One region of the Pseudomonas sp. GW821-FHT09H03 genome, then DNA from elsewhere that is predicted to be linked to it. Evidence: riboswitches for the same ligand, from Rfam matches in the RefSeq annotation. Region 1 holds a riboswitch; each other region holds the start of a gene.

Region 1 (4,590 bases):
CAGACAGCCAGGGTGTTCGGCCCAGGGCCACGGCATCAAATACACTGATGGCATCCAGGGTATCGGCCTGTTGCTCAACCAGCGCCAGGGTTCGCGCTATGGTTCGTCTTGACTGTGCCTTGAGGCATTGGCCGTCGAGATGGATGCTTCCCCGGCTTGGCATGCGCACGCCGGCCAGCAGCTTGAGCAGTGTGGATTTTCCCGAACCGTTGGGCCCGATAAGGCCCAGGGTCTCGCCGTGGCGGATGTCCAGGTGGATCTCGTCCAGTAATTCAATGTCGCGAATTTGCAATCCGAGGCCGGAACAGCTCAATACAGGCTGGTCGATAAAGGGCATGGCAGCATTCATCGGGCATTCCTTCGGCCGATCAGGATCAGGGCGAACACCGGCGCTCCGACCAATGCAGTAATCACGCCGACCGGGATAACCTGGCCTTTTATGAGGGTGCGGGAGAGCACATCGGCGGCAATCAGAAACACGGCACCACCCAGCGCGCTGGCCGGTAGCAGGCGTGTATGCCCGGTACCCAGCAACAGCCTTGCGGCGTGGGGAATGACCAGACCGACGAAACCTATGGAGCCGACAATCGACACCATCACCGCCGTCACCAGTGCGGCGCAACTGATCAGCAGAAATTGCACGCGACGTACGGCAATGCCGAGCGAGGCGGCGGAGTCGGTACCAAAGGTGAAGGCATCCAGCGCGCGACGGTGCCACAGGCAAACGGCCAGACCGGCCATGGCAGCGGGAACGGCCAGCCACACCGAAGGCCAGCGCACACCACTGAGGTTGCCCAGCAACCAGAACATGATGCCGCGTGCCTGTTCGGAGCTGGCCGACTTGGTGATCAAAAATGCAGTCAGCGCATTGAACAGCTGCGAACCGGCAATCCCCGCCAGGATGATCTGACCGGTACTGCCAGGGACACCGCTGGCGCGCCCCAGTAAAACCACGACAGCAAAGGCAGCAACGGCTCCGGCAAACGCCCCGACCGACATCGAAATGGCTCCGGCACCGATACCGAGTAACGCCACCAGAACGGCCCCCGTCGAAGCGCCCGCGGAAATGCCGAGCAGATAGGGATCGGCCAACGGGTTGCGCAACAGCGATTGCAGGATCACCCCGCAGGTCGCCAGGCCCGCACCGCAAGCTCCTGCGACCAACGCGCGGGTCAGGCGGTAGTTCCAGACGATGCCTTCGTCGATGGGGTCGAGAACATAGCCGGCATTCCACAGTTTGTTGGCCAGCACCTGGAGTACCACGCCGGGTTCGATGCTTGTTTCACCGATAGCGACACCGGCAACCACGCTTAAAAGCAGGGCCACCAACGCCAGCAGGGTACGAATCAGCGCTGCAGTCATTTTGGCAGGTCGTAGCTGTTGATGGCCGTTGCCAGGGCTTGCAGCCCATCGAACATTCTCAGGCTGGCCTGCATGGCCATGGCGTCGAGGATGATGATGCGGTTGTTTTTTACCGCGTCCATGTTGCGGGTTACCGGATCGCTGTGCAGGAATGCCAGCTTCTTTTGGTAGTCGTCAGCGGGGAAACGACGGCGATCCATGCGGGCGATGACCAGGAAAGTCGGGTTGGCTTTTGCGATGGTTTCCCAACCGACCGTTGGCCACTCTTCGTCGGACTGCACCACATTGCGCACACCCAGCGTTTTGAGCATGAAGTCTGGAATGCCTTTGTGACCGGCGACATAGGGGTCGATATCCAGACTGGCACTGGAAAACCACACCAGTGCACTGGTGTGGTTCTTGTCTTGCACTGCGGCAACGGACCTGGCCAGACTGGCCTTGAGTTGCGCGTTCAACTGTTGGCCACGGGCCTGAACATCGAAAATCCTGGCCAGCTCAGTGATGCTTTTGTAGATGCTTTGCACACGAAACGGCGCCAGGCGAGTGCCGTCGGCACCGACCAGGTTGTCCTTGGATTCGCAATCCGAGGGCATGAGGTAAGTGGCGATTCCCAGTTCGTGAAACTGCTCGCGGGTAGCGACTGCGCCTTGCGGGCCGACCATCCACTCCAGCTCGACAGCGACCAGTTCCGGTCGTTTGCCGATCACCGACTCGAAACTCGGCTCGTTATCCGCCAGGCGTTCGATCTTGTCGTTTTGCCCCTTGTACTTATCCAGCACATCGTTGAACCACAGAGAAGTGCCGGCCAGTTTGTCACCCAGCCCGAGGGCAAAGAGCATTTCGGTGCCGGCCTGGCCGATCGTGACGGTTCGAGCCGGTGCGTGTGGGAAGGTCAGCGTGGCACCGCAGTTCTCGACCGTCAGCGGATATTCAGTAGGCGCGGCACAGACCAGCGAGCAAAGACCCAGGCCAGCGAATAGGGTGACAAAGCGGGGCAACAGCATGATGCATCTACATTTGAACCGTACACGGAGCAAGGGTGCACGGTCTGGAAACACATCATCGAACGCTGCCAAAAAGCAGGGCAGGGCGATCACCTGAGTGACGCGCGCGCAAGGATGTCCTTCCCGGACACCCCGCCGGTCAGTGATTGTTACTTGGCCGGCAGGTCTCCTGACTGATGCGTCATCGCATGCTCCAGCCTTCCCGGGGTTCAATCCCAGTGGCAGTTCAGGAGCACGCTCAGCACCTACAGTTGCGGGGGCAGTTCCGTTTGATGCGTTGCACGCATCACGGATTCCCTATTAATCCCATTTGGAAACCGGCGGCGGCATGTTAGTCGATCATGCCGCCCGAGGCGAACCCTCTCTGGATCAGAAGTATTTGAGCCAGCCGATATCACGACGGCGGGCCTTCACGGCGGCAAACCAGCGCACAGGCAGATACAGCGCGGCGGCCAGCAGCACCGCCGTCAGCCACACCGAAAAAATGCTATCGAAACCGAAGTAGTCGCTCTGGTTCAGACCGAACAACGCGACGCTGGTCAGATAGAGCACCTTCAGCACATAAAGGTGCAGCAGGTAGAAGAACATCGGCGCCGCACCAAACACCGCCAAAGCGCTGATCCACTGGCGTTGCCGAGCCCGCTCGAAGCCAAGAAGCAGCAACAGGCCCACCCCGAGTGTCAGCGCAAGGAACAGCAGAGAAGGTGGGTACTTAGTGATGTTGAAGAAGCTCATGAGGGTCTGTGTGGTGGTTTCATGCACCCTCCATTGCGCCTCGCCATACCCGTTGACCAGGCGCAGTGCGACAAAGCCCAAAAGCGCGCCGGCACCCCCCAGCAACAGATGGCGTTGACGCAGGCGGGCAGAGGCTGAATGCGCGAACCAGGGGCCGATGCAATAACCCAGGGCGATGACACCGATCCACGGCAGCACAGGGTAGGAGCTGCGCAGGCGCAGGCCGTCAGAGAACTCGATCCAGCCGCGATCATGCAAAATGGCCCACGGCAGGTGCATGGCTGATCCGACCGGGAAGTGCAGCGGATCGAGCAGGTTGTGCCCGGCGACGATGACCGCACCCACAACCCACAGAATCGGCCGCGGCAGCCAGACCAGCGCAGCAAGGGCAAGCATGCTCACGCCAATCGCCCAGATCACCTGCAGGTAAATCACATGGGGCGGGAACTGGAAGGTCCAGGCGAAATTCACCAGCGTGAACTCCAGCAGAACCAGGAACAGGCCACGCTTGAAGAGGAACATCGACACCGCGTTCCGGCCCTGGTGCTTTTCGCCGTACAGGTAAGCGGACAGTCCGGTGAGCAGCACGAACACCGGCGCACATAAATGGGCGAGGGTGCGGCTGAAAAACAACGTCGGCTCGGTGGTGTCGATGGCCATCGGGTCAGCCACCTGGCGGTGCAGAAAGAACGTCTCGCGTACGTGATCCAGCAGCATGAACAGGATCACCAAACCCCTGAGGGCATCGATGGACATCAGGCGTTGACTGGCGCGGGTGGCGGGTGGGGTTTGATAAAGGGTTGTCATTGAAAGCCGCAGGCAAGGGGGGGATAGCGCTGCCAGTTAACGGCCGGCAGTCAATATAATGTTATTATATAACATAAAATAATCCGAAGGCGACTCTTTCAAGGGGGGCTGTGCGCTCCCCTTCAACACTCATAAAAGCCAGTGGGAGGACCAAGAAGGGGAGATGCCATACCTGCAAGACCTACTGTCTTTTGGTTACGATAAGCACGACCGCCGCAATTCTCTCGACTTCCCTGTAGATATCCGACTCCAGTTCCTCTCCAAAGACGTCGGGATCCATCTCCCGATAGCTCCAGGCCAGTCCCGGGCGGTCAACCAGCGGCAGCGCCTGCTCAAGAAACAAATCCACGCCCTCTACACAAGGCGCGCCGGTATACAGAATCACGCTGCCTCCCGGCGTCAGGCGCTCGATCGCCTGGGTCAAAATACGCACCGATAACTCCGAACCCAAATGCTCCCCGCCATGTCGGTAGGCGCGACGTTGAGTGTCTTGCATGTATGGTGGGTTGGCGACGATCAGGTCAAAACAGCCTGTTGTTCCTGCAAGGATATCGCTGTGGCACGCGCAAACATTATCGACCCCTGCAAGCGAAGCATTGACGGCGGTGAATCTCAGGGCCAGGGGATTGATATCCAGTGCCGTGACCTGAGCGTCCGGTCGTGCCCTGGCGATCAGAATGGC
Region 2 (4,590 bases), on a different contig from region 1:
CTGGCGCGCCAGCCAGGTTCGTTGTCTTGGGCGCAGATGGCCTGGATCACCGGGATATTGCGGCGAAACGGTCGCAGATGCGGCGCTTCGGGACTGGATTGGGCAAAACCTGTGGTATTGAGAATCACCCCTGCTTCAGCTTCATCCAACAAGTCCTCGACCACCGTCAGGCAGGCGGGCTCTTTCAGGCTGGCCAGTGCAATCGGCAACGGGTTCAACCCCGCTGCCCGCAAGCGCTCGCAGAACACGTCGATAAAAGCGGTGTTGGCCGCCTGCAAATGCGAACGGTAAAACAGCACCGCCGCCACTGGCTGGCCGGCCTGCCAGTCGGCTTGCCAATCACTCAGTCGTGCGGGACTTGTATGCGGGTGGTAGATCGCCGTGCGCGGCAGTACCTGAGGCTGCGACCATGAATAATCACGCGCAAGCCATCGATTGGCCAGGCAGCGAAACAGGTCCAGCGCATTGGCCATGCCACCCTGGCGCAGGAAATGCCAGAGCCGCTCGCGATCTTCAGGAAGCACCGTGCTCAGGTCGCTCAACTCCGGGTCCGGACGGTCATCGCCCGGCACCAGGATCAACTGCACGCCGCGCTGTGACAGTTCGACCAGACGCTCGACACCGTAGCGCCAATAGGCGATGCCGCCATGCAGTGAAATCAGAATCACCTTGGCGTGGCGCAGCACTTGGTCGACATACAAGTCGACCGAGGCATGGTTCTGTACCTGCATCGGATTGGCCAGGCGCACGCTCGGGTAGTCGTCGGGCAACTGCTGCGCCGCTTCGGCGAGCAACGCCAGGCTGGAATCGCCGCTGCACAGGATCACCAGTTCGGCGGGGGTTTGTCCAAGGTCGGCAATGTTGTCCTCCGACACGAAGCCGCCGGGCTGGGTCCTGAGCAGGTGCATGGCTTACACGCTGAGTGCGGCGCGCAGTTGCGCTTCGAGTTGAGCGGCGTCGAGTTCCTGGCCGATCAGCACCAGACGGGTGACCCGCGCTTCTTCGGCGCCCCATTGGCGGTCGAAGTGCTTGTCGAAGCGAGTGCCCACGCCCTGGATCAGCAGGCGCATCGGTTTGTTCGGGATCGCGGCGAAGCCCTTGACTCGCAGGATGCCGTGCTGGACCACCAGTTGGGTCAGCGCATCCAGCAACAGGCTTTCGTCGGCTTGCGGCAGTTCAATGGAAATGGAGTCGAAAGCGTCGTGATCGTGGTCATCATGATCATCGCCATCGTGATGATGGTCATGGTGACTGTGACGGCTGTCGATGTGCTCTTCGGAGCCGACGCCAAGGCCGATCAGCACGTCCAGCGGCAGGCGACCGCTGCTGGCTTCAATGATTTTTACCGCTGGCGGCAGTTCTTCGGCGACTTCCAGGCGCACGCGGGCCAGATCTTCAGGGCGGATGAGATCGGCCTTGTTGAGGATCACCAGGTCGGCGCTGGCCAGTTGATCGGCAAATAGCTCGTGCAGCGGCGACTCATGGTCCAGGTTCGGATCGAGTTTTCGCTGGGCGTCGACCTGATCGGGGAATGCGGCGAAGGTGCCGGCGGCGACGGCCGGGCTGTCGACCACGGTGATGACCGCGTCTACCGTGCAGGCACTACGAATTTCCGGCCACTGGAAGGCTTGCACCAGGGGTTTGGGCAAAGCCAGGCCCGAGGTCTCGATGAGGATATGGTCGAGGTCACCACGGCGGGCGACCAGTTCACGCATCACCGGGAAGAATTCTTCCTGGACCGTGCAGCACAGGCAGCCGTTGGCCAGCTCATAGACACGACCGTTGGCTTCTTCTTCGGTGCAACCGATTGAGCACTGCTTGAGGATTTCACCATCGATACCCAGTTCGCCGAACTCGTTGACGATCACCGCGATACGGCGGCCCTGGGCATTGTCGAGCATGTGCCGCAGCAGTGTGGTTTTACCCGAGCCGAGGAAGCCGGTGACGATGGTGACGGGGAGTTTGGCCAGTGTTTTCATCGGATGCCCTTTGGCAAGGTGGCGGGCATACGGGACGACGACCGGCAACGCGCACGCGCGTGCCTGGAAGAATTCGCCACCGGATCACCCCGCCCGGTTGAAAGTCAGAATCTGTATCGAGGCAGGTCTCCTGGCTGACGGTGTGCCGGTCTTGGCGACCTGGCATTCGCTGCGCCTTCCCGCCGGCCTCATGGAGAGCCTGCAGTGGCGTGGCAACGAACATCACCGTTCACAGTTGCGGGGGCAGCCGCGGCATTGACCGCGTTCCCTTCTTAGCTTCGGCAAACGCCGAAGAACCTCGAAAGCGCAAGGCTACGCATCGTGCGGGGGCGGGTCAATGTTCACATTGATATTGCGGCGTCGCCTTCGCGAGCAAGCCCGCTCCCACATTCGGCCGAGTTCTGTCAGGGAAATACAGTCAAATGTGGGAGCGGGCTTGCTCGCGAAGGGTGCGACACGGTTTGCGATGAGAACGTTTGCCAATTGACGCCCAACCCCCGCCCATGCTCTCCTAGACGCTTGTTACGGGTGCCCTTCACAGGGTGAAACGGGAAACCGGTGAATCATGTGCTTTACTCCAAAGCCATGTCAGTCCGGTGCTGCCCCCGCAACGGTAAGCGAGTGAAGCGTCAGATCCACTGTGCCGATATGGCGTGGGAAGGTGATGCTTGCAGGTTCAGGCGATGCCTGCGCCCCTCGTGAGCCCGGAGACCGGCCCGCAACACAAAGTGACCAGTACGGTCTCTGAACAACAACCCGCGGTGGGCGGGCGCTGTTTGAACTTCTGCGCGCTCGCTCGTGCAGGGCTCTGCATGCGTTCTTGTTCCCGCTGACAGAACAAAGGGAAACGCCATGTCGATCATCAGCAGCACCGGCCACAGCACCGCCAGCACCACCACGACCCTGACCCAGCGTCTGACCGCCGCCGTCTGCGCGTCGATCCTGGGTGCGTCCCTTGTTTACTTCGCCGGCTTCTCGCACATCGAAGCGGTGCACAACGCCGCTCACGATACCCGCCACAGCTCTGCCTTTCCGTGCCATTGAGAGCTGCCGACATGATCAAGCGTATCGCGCAAACCGCAGGTTTCACCGGGCTTCTGGCCGCCCTGCTGCTGACCCTCTTGCAAAGCTTCTGGGTGGCCCCGTTGATATTGCAGGCCGAGACCTACGAAATAACCGAGCCGGCCGCCGTTGAAGTCCATGAACACGCAGGGGGCGCCAACGCCGCCCACACCCACGACGCCGAAGCCTGGGAGCCGCAAGACGGCTGGCAGCGCGTGCTGTCGACCACTGGGGGAAATCTGGTGGTGGCCGTCGGCTTCGCCCTGATGCTGGCCGGCCTGTATACCTTGCGCGCTCCGACCAGGACTTCCCAGGGTCTGCTCTGGGGCCTGGCCGGCTATGCGACTTTCGTGCTCGCGCCAACCCTCGGCCTGCCACCGGAACTGCCGGGCACCGCGGCGGCCGACCTGGCGCAACGTCAGCTCTGGTGGATCGGCACCGCGGCTTGCACGGCTGTCGGTATCGCCCTTATCGTTTTCGGCCGTCACTGGCTGATGAAAGCCCTGGGTGTCGCCACTCTCGCCGTTCCCCATTTGATTGGTGCGCCGCAACCTGAAGTGCATTCGATGCTCGCTCCAGAGGCGCTGGAGACACAATTCAAAATCGCTTCGCAGTTGACCAACGTGGCGTTCTGGCTGGCCCTGGGCCTGATCAGCGCCTGGTTGTTCCGCCGCAAAAGCGATGGCCAATACCACGCATGAGTGACATCAGCGCAGCGCCGACCCTCGTGGTCGGCCTGGGCTGCCAGCGCGGCTGCCCGGTCAGTACGCTGCTGGCGCTGCTGGAGCAGGCGTTGCAAGCACACCAGATCCAATTGCATGAAATAAAGGCCCTGGCCAGTATCGATCTCAAGCGCGAAGAGCCGGCCCTGAACGAGTTGGCCGCGCAGCTTGGGCTACCGGTGACCTACTTCAGCAGCGAACAACTTGCCGCCTATGAGCAACATCTCACTCATCAATCGCAAATCGCCTTCGAACGCACCGGCTGCTACGGCGTAGCGGAAAGCGCCGCCCTGGCATTGGCCGAACAACTGGCCCAGGCGCCGGCAAAGCTGCTGATTGCGCGACAAAAATATGCCCAGGCAACCCTGGCATTGGCTGGCGCGGCATAAAATCCCCGATAATCCCCACCTTCGATCATGAGCATTCTTCATCTGAAGCCTTGCCCAGCCGTTTTTTGCCACAGGAACCGAGCATGACCGTCTACTTCATTGGCGCAGGCCCCGGCGACCCCGAACTGATTACGGTCAAGGGCCAACGGCTGATTCGCAGCTGCCCGGTGATCATCTATGCCGGCTCGCTGGTGCCTGCTGCGGTATTGGAGGGTCATAGTGCCGAGCAGGTGGTCAACAGCGCTGAACTGCACCTGGAACAGATCATCGAGCTGATCAGGACCGCCCATGCCAATGGCCAGGACGTCGCGCGGGTGCATTCCGGCGACCCGAGCCTGTATGGCGCGATCGGCGAGCAGATCCGCTACCTGCGCGAACTGCATATTCCCTTCGAAATTGTCCCCGGCGTCACCGCCACGGCGGCCTGCGCGGCGCTGC
Region 3 (4,590 bases), on a different contig from region 1:
CGACCCATGGCTTGCTCCTCGTCATTCAGGAAGCCGGTCAGCACATCAACCGGCGGCCCGGCGGGTTTGCCAGCGTTGAAGGGCACGAAAATCACTTTGTAGCCACTGTGCGGCTTACGGTTCCATGAGCCATGCTGGCCGATGAAAGCACCCTGGGTAAATGGCGCAGGCAGCTTGCTGCCCTCGGCGAAGGTCAGGCCCAGGGAGGCCGTGTGCGGGCCGACGGCATAATCCGGAGCAATGGCCTTGGCCACCAGTTGCGGGTTTTGCGGGTCTACGCGAACGTCGACGTGCTGGCCGTAGTAGCTGTACGGCCAGCCGTAAAAGCCACCGTCCTTGACCGAGGTAATGTAGTCCGGCACCAGGTCGCTGCCGATCTCGTCCCGCTCGTTCACCGCCGTCCACAGCGCGCCACTTTTCGGTTCCCAGTCCATACCGTTGGGGTTGCGCAGGCCGGAGGCGAAAATCCGCTGGTTGCCGGTGGTGCGATCGACTTCCCAGATCGCCGCGCGACCCTCTTCCTTGTCCATGCCGTGTTCGGCGACGTTGCTGTTGGAGCCAACGGTAACGTACAGCTTGCTACCGTCCTTGCTGGCGATGACGTTTTTGGTCCAGTGGTGATTCAGCGTGCCGCCCGGCAGGTCGAGCACTTTGATTGGTTGCGCCTTGATCACCGTATCGCCGGTTTCATAGTGAAAACGCAGCAGGCGGTCGGTGTCGGCCACGTACAGGTCGTTGCCGACCAGGGTCATGCCAAACGGCGAGTTGAGGTTTTGCAGGAACACTGTGCGGGTTTCGGCAACGCCGTCGTGGTCCTTGTCGCGCAACAATGTGATTCGATTCGGGCTCGGTACGCCAGCACCCGCGCGACCCATGACCTTCTTCATTACCCAGCCTTTAACGCCCTTGCCATCATCGGGTTTGGGTGGCGCATTGGTTTCCGCCACCAGAATGTCGCCGTTGGGCAGCACGTACAGCCATCTAGGGTGGTCCAGGTTTTCGGCGAACGCCGCCACTTGAGTTCCTGTCGCGGCGACCGGTTTCGCGCCCTGCGGCCAGCCTGTTGCCGGCGCTATGTTCATCGTCGGCAGCAGGGTTTTGTTGGGTTGCGGGAGCTGGGGGGACGGCCCGGTGCCGTCGGCGACTTTCAGGCTGGCGCTTTCACCGCAGGCGGCGAGCCCACCGACGAGCGTAATCATGACAAAGAGCTGGGAGGTGCGCATGCTGGGCTTCCCTATGAATACCTTCTTCTAATCATAGAGAAGCGTTATCGCGCGAAGGTTCAACGCCTCAGGTGCGAGCTTCTTTGAAAAGCACGGCAATCCCGGGGTGGTAGTTGCCGGCCTCGTTGCGCAACTTGCGATAGGCGTAGGGGAAGTACCAAGCCACGGCGCAGGTATGCTCCTTTTGCAGGTCGTCGACCATGTCCTGCAGCTCTTCCGGCGTGGCACCCTGCTGGGCTTTGTGCGGGGCGACGAACAGGCAGCCCAGTTTCAGCTCGCTGGCATGACTCAGGCGCCTGGCATCGCTGGTGACGTCGAGCAATGCCTGAGTCACATTGAGGCTGTTGACCCGTGGCCAGCGCTGGCTGGTCTGGATGTAGGCACGGGTGTCGGGTGTCGCGAGAAACAGATCGGCGCGGCTGTTGCGTTCGCCTTCTTCGGTCTGTTTGCGGGTTTGCGTCTGTTGCAGGGTGACCATTTCGGCCATCCAGGCTGCCACGGAGAGCAATCCAAGATTGGCCTTTTCGTCGTGCCAGTACGGCGTTTCACCGTCGCCGCGTATGGCGTTGTAACGGTCGATGCAGTCGAACCAGCGTTCCAGCGCCGGGCGCAGGAATTCCAGCTTCGGATTGCTGATGATCATGCCTTGCATGGGGTTCACCCTTGTTATTGTGTAGTAAATTTATGGCGCTTTGATATCACTGCTGGGGCCAAGGCACAAGATCGCTGTCGGATTATTGATCAGCGCACTTAATTGCTCTCCAGCGTCCCGGCTTTAATTGACGCTCCACCCCCAACCCTCTAACCTTCGCGGCTTGTTTCAGGTGCTCTGTGGCTTGGGTCGACAGAGTGAAACAGGGAAGCCGGTGAGTGAGCCTTCGATGGGTTCGAAAGCCCACAATCCCGGCGCTGCCCCCGCAACGGTAAATGAGTGAAAGCTGCGCCTTGAGCCACTGTGTCCATTGTCGACATGGGAAGGCGCGCAGCCTGGCGCAAAGCCGCTCATGAGCCCGGAGACCGGCCTGATTCATCCAGTGGCATCACGGTGGGCGATGCCAGGCTTGTTGCCACCTATTCTTGTGCCTGCCCGCCGTTATCCAGACTCAACGGAGAGCTCCCCCATGACTGATACCCCCGATCGTGACGAACGTCACCTGGCGCGCATGCAGCGCAAAAAAGCCGTGATCGACGAACGCATCGCCAATTCCCCGAATGAATGCGGCCTGTTGCTGGTGTTGACCGGCAACGGCAAAGGCAAGAGTAGTTCGGCTTTCGGCATGCTCGCGCGCGCCATGGGCCATGGCATGCAATGCGGCGTGGTGCAGTTCATCAAGGGACGCAACAGCACCGGAGAAGAACTGTTCTTCCGGCGTTTCCCCGAGCAGGTGCGCTTTCATGTGATGGGCGAGGGGTTCACCTGGGAAACCCAGGACCGCCAGCGCGACATCGCCGCCGCGCAAGCGGCGTGGCAGGTTTGCCGCGAGCTGCTGCGTGACCCTGCCATAGGCCTGGTAGTACTCGATGAATTGAATATCGCCCTCAAGCACGGCTACCTCGACCTCGATCTGGTGCTCAGCGACCTGCAGGCCCGTCCGCCCATGCAACACGTGGTGGTTACCGGCCGCGCCGCGAAAGCGGAAATGATCGAGCTGGCCGACACCGTCACCGAAATGGGCATGATCAAGCACGCCTTCCAGGCCGGGATCAAGGCGCAGAAAGGCGTCGAGCTGTGAAGCAATCCCGTCATTGTCCGGCGGTGCTGATTGCCGCGCCGGCTTCCGGTCAGGGCAAGACCACCGTCACCGCCGCGCTGGCCCGCTTGCATCGCAATCAAGGACGCAAGGTGCGGGTGTTCAAGTGCGGACCCGACTTTCTCGATCCGATGATCCTCGAACGCGCCAGCGGTGCGCCGGTGTATCAACTGGACATGTGGATGGTCGGTGAACAGGACAGTCGTCGCCTGTTGTGGGAAGCCGCCGGCGAGGCCGACCTGATCCTTATCGAAGGGGTCATGGGCCTGTTCGATGGCACGCCGTCCAGTGCCGATCTGGCCCGGCATTTTGGTGTGCCAGTGTTGGGTGTCATCGATGGCACCGCCATGGCGCAGTCGTTTGGCGCGCTGGCCCTGGGTCTGGCGCGTTATCAACCGGACTTGCCGTTTGCCGGAGTGCTGGCCAACCGCGTGGGCACCCAGCGTCACGCGCAATTGCTCGAAGGCAGCCTCACCGAAGGGTTGCGCTGGTATGGTGCCTTGTCCCGTGAGACCGGGATCGAGTTGCCGAGCCGGCACCTGGGACTTGTCCAGGCCAGTGAATTGAACGATCTCGACTTGCGTCTCGATGCCGCGGCCGACGCCCTGGCCAGCAGTTGCGAAGTAGCGCTGCCACCGGCGGTAGAGTTTGCGACTCCCGATGTGCTTGAAGTCGAACCGTTACTGGCCGGCGTGCGCATTGCCATCGCCCGTGATGAAGCCTTTGCCTTCACCTACGGCGCGAGCCTGGATCTGCTGCGCGCGATGGGCGCCGAGTTGTCATTCTTTTCGCCGATCCGCGACAGTGGTTTGCCTGAGGCGGACAGTTTGTATCTGCCGGGCGGTTATCCGGAATTGCATCACGTGGCGCTGTCGCGGAACACGTCGATGCTGGCGGCGATCCGCGCCCACCATGCAGCTGGTAAACCGCTATTGGCCGAGTGTGGCGGCATGCTTTACCTGCTCGACTCGTTGACTGATGTCGAGGGCACCCGCGCCGAACTGGTCGGTTTGTTGCCGGGTGAGGCTGTCATGCAAAAGCGTCTGGCGGCGCTGGCGTTGCAAGCGGTGGAGTTGCCAGAGGGCGTGCTGCGTGGGCACACGTATCACCATTCGCTGACCACCACTGGACTTGAGCCGATTGCCCGAGGCTTGAGCCCGAATGGCGGACGTGGGGCCGAGGCGGTTTATCGCGAGGGGCGGATGACGGCTTCCTACGTGCACTTCTATTTTCCATCCAACCCATCAGCGATTGCCGCACTATTTGCCCCCGAGCCTGAAGCCGCCTTCGCTGGCAAGCCAGCTCCCACAAGGATTGATGTATTGCCTGAAGAAATGCAGAACCCTGTGGGAGCGGGCTTGCCCGCGAAGAGGCCATGACTGACAACGCCTTTTCCGAAGCCGAACGCGCCGCCGTCTACCGCGCCATCGCCGAACGCCGCGACATGCGCCATTTCAGCGGCGGCACCGTCGAGCCCGAACTGCTCCGGCGCCTGCTCGAAGCCGCACACCAGGCACCCAGCGTCGGCCTGATGCAGCCATGGCGTTTCATCCGCATCGGCGACAGAACGCTGCGCGGGCAGATCCGGCAACTGGTGGAAGAAGAACGTATCCGCA

The links. A riboswitch is a leader RNA that binds a small molecule or an ion and turns the genes downstream of it on or off. The one in region 1 is predicted to bind cobalamin.
Region 2: another riboswitch for cobalamin. It lies ahead of AC07OG_RS09330 (CbtB domain-containing protein); the one in region 1 lies ahead of AC07OG_RS07965 (ABC transporter substrate-binding protein).
Region 3: another riboswitch for cobalamin. It lies ahead of cobO (cob(I)yrinic acid a,c-diamide adenosyltransferase); the one in region 1 lies ahead of AC07OG_RS07965 (ABC transporter substrate-binding protein).

Annotation. Positions count from the first base shown of each region.
Region 1 is NZ_JBWKOF010000004.1:292,138-296,727, reverse strand. Features, by position in the region: gene AC07OG_RS07975 (ABC transporter ATP-binding protein) at 1-349, opposite strand, end outside; gene AC07OG_RS07970 (FecCD family ABC transporter permease) at 346-1,350, opposite strand; gene AC07OG_RS07965 (ABC transporter substrate-binding protein) at 1,359-2,366, opposite strand; cobalamin riboswitch at 2,509-2,703, opposite strand; gene AC07OG_RS07960 (acetyltransferase domain-containing protein) at 2,736-3,908, opposite strand; gene AC07OG_RS07955 (methyltransferase) at 4,090-4,590, opposite strand, start outside.
Region 2 is NZ_JBWKOF010000005.1:238,517-243,106, reverse strand. Features, by position in the region: gene cobN (cobaltochelatase subunit CobN) at 1-908, opposite strand, end outside; gene cobW (cobalamin biosynthesis protein CobW) at 912-1,979, opposite strand; cobalamin riboswitch at 2,083-2,295, opposite strand; cobalamin riboswitch at 2,489-2,713, shown strand; gene AC07OG_RS09330 (CbtB domain-containing protein) at 2,832-3,023, shown strand; gene AC07OG_RS09325 (CbtA family protein) at 3,035-3,742, shown strand; gene AC07OG_RS09320 (cobalamin biosynthesis protein) at 3,739-4,152, shown strand; gene cobM (precorrin-4 C(11)-methyltransferase) at 4,236-4,590, shown strand, end outside.
Region 3 is NZ_JBWKOF010000013.1:68,952-73,541, forward strand. Features, by position in the region: gene AC07OG_RS18995 (PQQ-dependent sugar dehydrogenase) at 1-1,223, opposite strand, end outside; gene AC07OG_RS19000 (hypothetical protein) at 1,291-1,875, opposite strand; cobalamin riboswitch at 2,029-2,263, shown strand; gene cobO (cob(I)yrinic acid a,c-diamide adenosyltransferase) at 2,345-2,956, shown strand; gene AC07OG_RS19010 (cobyrinic acid a,c-diamide synthase CobB) at 2,953-4,353, shown strand; gene bluB (5,6-dimethylbenzimidazole synthase) at 4,350-4,590, shown strand, end outside.